2 regions of the Bacillus sp. VA13 genome follow, and region 1 is predicted to be linked to the other one. Evidence: predicted binding sites of a transcription regulator. Region 1 holds the regulator's gene; the other holds the start of a gene.
What was found. Region 1 encodes NrdR, which represses ribonucleotide reductase genes. Its sites were predicted from a motif close to AACACNATATATNGTGTT; they were not measured.

Region 2: the regulator NrdR is predicted to act here: its motif matches at 1,525-1,542, upstream of nrdI (class Ib ribonucleoside-diphosphate reductase assembly flavoprotein NrdI).

The regions. Positions count from the first base shown of each region.
Region 1 is NZ_JBVQPP010000001.1:1,380,758-1,383,910, forward strand. It holds gene dnaI (primosomal protein DnaI) at 1-22, opposite strand, end outside; gene dnaB (replicative helicase loading/DNA remodeling protein DnaB) at 50-1,471, opposite strand; gene nrdR (transcriptional regulator NrdR) at 1,586-2,044, opposite strand; gene speD (adenosylmethionine decarboxylase) at 2,317-2,697, opposite strand; gene AC0C66_RS07200 (glyceraldehyde-3-phosphate dehydrogenase) at 2,936-3,153, opposite strand, start outside.
Region 2 is NZ_JBVQPP010000001.1:334,549-337,701, forward strand. It holds gene miaA (tRNA (adenosine(37)-N6)-dimethylallyltransferase MiaA) at 1-299, shown strand, start outside; gene hfq (RNA chaperone Hfq) at 339-560, shown strand; gene AC0C66_RS01395 (YmzC family protein) at 757-1,029, shown strand; gene AC0C66_RS01400 (hypothetical protein) at 1,111-1,341, shown strand; gene nrdI (class Ib ribonucleoside-diphosphate reductase assembly flavoprotein NrdI) at 1,584-1,976, shown strand; gene nrdE (class 1b ribonucleoside-diphosphate reductase subunit alpha) at 1,936-3,153, shown strand, end outside.

The sequences.
Region 1 (3,153 bases):
GGGAACGGCCGATTGGTTCCATCTATTACTTCACCCCGCATCTCTGTCTTTAATAGGCAGAGTATTTTTTCAGTTTTTGCATCTCTTCCATCATCTTTTTCTTCTGTTCTTCCAAATCCTGAGGTTGCAGCTTCTGCTGTCCGGATTCTGAATCGGATGCTGTTTCCTTTTCTTTCATCCAGTCAGGAAGTTTTTCTTCGCGAATCACTTTTGAGTTTCGTTTTGATGGCTGATTTGCTTTCCCTTCAGCCCATTCAAGGTATTGGCGGTTTTCTTCTATCGCGAGCTTCATCGCTTCTCTGACCGTTTTTACCTTTTTGCGCGCCCAATGCGACGCGATTTTTTGGATATAGTTTTTCGACAGCTTCATATCGGTTTTCAGCATGACGTAATAAATTAACACATTTGTAACGCCTGGCTCGAGCTTCTGTTCAAACATAATTTCTTCTATGATTTTCAGATCAGCTTTTGACGGCTCAGTTCCGTCGGCAATGTCCTGCAGAAGCTTCTTCGGAGAAATCGCCTCAAGCAATGCGATCAGTTTCCCGTCCAGCGAATCCCCTTCCGCCGGTTTTTCGCCTTCACGCAGATGCACCGGCTGTGTTTTTTCCACTAAGTCAGGCAGTTGTCCGTTTCTTTCGATTTGATACCAGTCACTTGCCGCTTTTCTTAAAGCCTCCGTCGTAATGACGTCACGCTCATCAATCGCGCTCATCACGACATTTTGCATTTGCAAAGGATCTATGCCGTACAGATAAGAAAGCTTTTTGATTGTGTCCCGCACCTGCTGAGTCATTGCTTTTCTCGGAATCATCGTCTCAGAAAGTCCCGCTAAAAACAAATCAAAATCAAACACATCCTCCGTTATGGTGTAGGACGGTGCCTGTCCGACAGAAGTATACTCTGTGCCCTGCGCAAGTTTCACCGTTTCCTCCATATCAGATGTGAGCTTCCATTCACTCGGCTGCAGCGATTCAAACGCATGATTAAACGGCCGCGTAATGTCCTTCGCATCTTCTGAAATGGCCGGGTGCGTGAAAAATTGTTTTAATTGCTGATATTTTGTTTTTCCGACTCTATTGTACAGAAAAACATTCAGCATTCCGTCTTCAAAAAAATCATTTGGCCTGAGCGGCGGAAGGAGTTCATATATAAAGAGGCGCTCCTGCCGCTCGGATTCCTTCATATATACTTTTAGCAATCCGATGCCTTCGAGCTTCCCCTGTTCCTGATGGATCGTTTTTAAGTTAGACTGTGTCATCCCCATCAGCTGTCTATGTGTGGACTCTCCGCCCCACAGACGGTTTTGTTCAAGCTCTCCCCACAATGTCATATAAAGAGAGAATGCAACAGGGCCGATTAAGGGCTGATACAGTTGTGTAATAATTTGTCTGTCTATATCCTGCAGCATCGATCTGCTTTTGACCACATACGGATCTACAGGCAGTACATCTTTCCAATAGTCAGCCATACATTCTCAAACCTTCCGAATTTGTTTCTACCTTTCATTTTACACCGTTTCTCATATCTATCAAATGCCAATTTTGCACATGAGAAAAGAGCTAGAAGAATCCTCTTAGCTCTTTTAACGCTCTTTCTTTATTAAATCTTTTAATTCATCGATAAAGACGTTTATATCTTTAAACTGCCGATAGACTGACGCGAACCGTACATATGCGACTTCATCAATCTTAGCCAGCCGGTCCATCACCATTTCTCCGACGAGCTCGCTTTTCACCTCAGAGCAGCCTTGATTGCGAAGTTCTTTTTCAATATCAAAGCACATGTCTTCAAGCGTTTTGAGTGAAACAGGTCTTTTTTCACATGCTTTTATGAGGCCGCGCAGCATTTTTTCTCTGCTGAATTCCTCACGCACACCTTCTTTTTTCACGACGATGAGCGGGGTTTCCTCCACTTTCTCAAAGGTCGTAAACCGGTAGTGGCAGGATTCACACTCGCGTCTTCGGCGAATCGATTTTCCGTCATCCACAGGCCGTGAATCGAGGACTCTCGTTCCGTTATGCTGGCATGAAGGACATTTCAATAAAATCAGCTCCCAACTATTTCGTTCCCTGCAATGTATTTTCGGCAGCCTCCGCCTTTTAAAATAGATGTGAAAGCATCTGTCGGGAGAGCCGTTGTGTAAAGCTGTGTCTACAGCATCTGGTGGTTTGTGAAAATCTCTTTCTTATTTTACAAAAAAAACGAAAAAAGAAAAAGCTGGACCACCCTTGTTTCTTTATAAAAATAAAAGGAGCATAAGCTAAAAAGCGCAAAATGGCTTTCTAGCTTCAGCTCCCTTTGTGTTCGTGTTTACTATAGTACTTTCGCTTGCGCCTGTTTAATTTGCACAGGCCCCATTCCTCTTGGTATTTCAATGTTTTCTCTTGTATCAGCATGTAATGCCTCTGCGATGTAATCAGCAGCGACATTAGGATCTAAGTCTCCACAAGTATAAACATCAATGCTCGCATATCCGTGCTCAGGAAAACTGTGAATTGTTAAGTGTGATTCAGAAATAATCACAACTCCGCTTACGCCTTGCGGTGCAAATTTGTGAAATGCAACCTCGCGCACCTCAGCACCTGATTTTAGAGCAGCATTTACAAACGTTTTTTCAATAAAATCCATGTCATTCAGCTTATCAAAATCGCATCCCCATAGCTCGGAGATAACGTGACGCCCCATTGTTTCCATAGTCATGGACCCCCCTTAACAAGAATTAAAAAGTGAAATTCCAACAACTGGGTCGGCCATTTACCACGGGGGAAAGTTAGTCCGGAGAGGTCCTAACCCTTTAAGTAATTCCGAAACAGTCTCAAGCAAGAAGTTCACGAAAAATAGTATACTGTGTTTAAGTCTAATTTGCAAGGTGCGTTTTTTCAGAAATATGCTGTTAAGGGTTTTTTCTTCAAAATGCGTCCATGACCTTATTTTATACAGCAGACGGATGTTTCATTCGTGCCGCTACATGGCGGATCAGATCAACGACTCTGCATGAGTAGCCCCATTCGTTGTCATACCATGCGAGCACCTTTACTTTTCTGTCTTCCATTACCATTGTCGTAAGCCCGTCAATGACCGCTGAATGCGGATTTGTATTATAGTCAGTCGAAACGAGCGGTTCATCTGAATAATCAAGAACGCCGTACA
Region 2 (3,153 bases), 1.0 Mb from region 1:
TGATGATGGAGGCAGGTCTTCTTCCAGAAGTGAAACGCCTCTACGACAGGAACGTGAGAGACTGTCAATCGATACAGGCGATAGGCTATAAGGAGCTATATGCATATTTTGACGGTTTTGTGACACTTTCTGATGCCGTCGATCAGCTAAAGCAGAACTCAAGGCGGTATGCGAAACGCCAGCTGACGTGGTTTCGCAACAAAATGCAGGTTACCTGGTTCGATATGACACCGCCCGTTGATATGGAGCTGAAAAAAAAGGAAATTTTCACACATATAGCAGGAAAACTCGAACTTTAATCGAAACTGTATGATATAGAGAATCAAGGAGGACGAAACATGAAACCGATTAATATTCAGGATCAGTTTTTGAATCAAATCCGGAAAGAAAATACGTATGTCACTGTTTTTTTGCTGAATGGCTTTCAGTTGCGTGGCCAGGTGAAAGGCTTTGATAACTTTACCGTATTGCTGGAATCGGAAGGTAAGCAGCAGCTTATATATAAACATGCGATCTCAACGTTTGCGCCGCAAAAAAACGTCCAGCTTGAACTCGAATAGATCAAAACATACCATGTCAAGGCATGGGGAGGCTGTCGGGGGAATCCCGGCAGCCATTTTTTAAAATTGATCCACTTCCGTTCCAAGCTTTTTTGTAAGCAGACCATGCCAAGGCACGGTCTTTTTTTATGAAATCAACATATGCAAGACTAACTTGAATATCATGTAAAAATCACAATCTGGGAGTGACGCGACCTTGTTTGAAAGTGAAGCAGAACTGAGACGAATCAGGATTGCGCTTGTGTGGATAGCTGTGTTTTTACTGTTCGGGGCGTGCGGGAACCAAGAAACCATCATTGAAACAGACAGCGGCAATTCAGACTATGAAACGCCTCAGCCAACCTCGTTCCCGCTTGAACATAATCATTTTGGCGTTGTGGAGGACGGCTATATCAAAATTTATGAGTATAATGAGTCCCGCAATGAGGTAAAGCTGAAGAAAGAATACGCGGATGATGAGCTTGAATAAAATTCACAAGCATCCGAATTTACAAAGCGGATGCTACCCGCTAAACTAAATACAGACACAGATCAAACAGAGGGTGAAAAAATGAAGCATAAAGTGATCGTGAATCATTGGGAAGAAATTTGCGAAGATGATTCTTGCTATGAATACGGAACAAGCATCATTGTGAACGGAAAAGAATTAGTCAGAGAAGCGTCAATTATCAGCGCTTTGAAGGCGGTTTTAGAAGAGATCGGTGCGGATGTTGAAATAGAAGAAACAGTTGAGAGCGAAAAATGCTGTGATAGCTTAAGAAAAAAAAATCTAGACTACTAAGCAGTTTTTTTTCATGTTATGATATACATCGGCTTAAAAACGACACCCCGAGTAGGACGAGAGATGATTCTCGTTCTGCTCTCTTTTTTGGGCCCTAATGAGTCTGCCCATTTGCCTGATTTGATCAAAATATGAATTTTTCATAAAAACAAATCTATATATTGTGTTTTTGATAGAGGATAGTATACTATATATAGTGTTAGTGATGAGAGATTCATATTTTTTGATAGGTCGTGATAAACGTGGTACAAATCATATTTGATTCGAAAACAGGGAATGTTCAGCGGTTTGTGAATAAAACAGGCTTTCAGCAGATACGCAAGGTGGACGAAATTGATCACTTGGACACTCCGTTTGTTTTGGTCACCTACACGACAAACTTCGGTCAGGTACCGGCATCAACACAATCATTTCTCGAAAAATACGCCCATCTTTTATTAGGAGTCGCTGCGAGCGGCAATAAAGTATGGGGCGATAACTTTGCAAAAAGCGCCGATACCATTTCAAGACAATATCAGGTGCCGATCTTGCACAAATTTGAACTCAGCGGCACATCTAAAGACGTTGAATTGTTTACTCAGGAGGTAGAAAGAGTTGTCACAAAATCAAGTGCCAAAATGGATCCAGTTAAATAACGAAATCATGATCCAAAAAGATGGAAAATTCCAGTTTGATAAGGATAAAGAGGCTGTACATAGCTATTTTGTAGACTATATCAATCAAAACACAGTTTACTTTCACGATTTAAAAGAGAAGCTGGATTATTTGATTGAAAACCAATACTACGAAGAGGAATTCTTAAGCCTTTATTCTTTTGAAGACATTAAAGAAGTGTTTAAGACAGCTTACGCTAAGAAGTTTCGTTTTCCTTCCTTCATGAGTGCGTTTAAATTCTATAATGACTATGCTTTGAAAACGAATGACAAAAAAAGAATCCTCGAGCGTTATGAGGACCGGATCTCAATTGTTGCGCTGTTCTTCGCAAACGGCGACACTGAGAAAGCAAAAGAATATGTGAACCTGATGATCAATCAGGAATACCAGCCGAGCACACCGACATTTTTGAACGCCGGCAGAAAACGCCGCGGAGAACTTGTGAGCTGCTTCCTGCTCGAAGTCAATGATTCATTAAACGATATTTCAAGAGCGATCGATATCTCTATGCAGCTTTCTAAACTGGGCGGCGGGGTTTCTCTTAACCTGTCCAAGCTTCGCGCGAAAGGTGAAGCCATTAAAGATGTTGAAAACGCCACAAAAGGCGTTGTAGGCGTCATGAAGCTTCTAGATAACGCGTTCCGTTATGCTGACCAAATGGGGCAAAGACAAGGATCTGGCGCGGCGTACTTAAACATTTTCCACCGCGATATCAATGATTTTCTCGATACGAAAAAGATTTCAGCGGATGAAGATGTGCGTGTCAAAACGCTATCTATCGGTGTTGTCATTCCGGATAAGTTCGTTGAGCTTGCACGTGAAGACAAAGCGGCTTACGTATTTTATCCGCACACGATTTATAAAGAGTACGGCCAGCACATGGATGAGATGGATATGAACGAAATGTACGACAAGTTTGTCGACAACCCTCGGGTGAAAAAGGAAAAGATCAACCCGCGGAAATTGCTTGAAAAACTGGCGATGCTTCGCTCTGAATCAGGCTATCCATACATCATGTTCCAAGATAACGTGAATAAAGTGCATGCAAATAACCATATTTCCAAGGTGAAATTTTCTAACCTTTGCTCTGAAGTGCTGCAGGCATCTCAGGTTTCTTCATACACAGACTATGATGTAGAAGATGAAATCGGTTTGGAT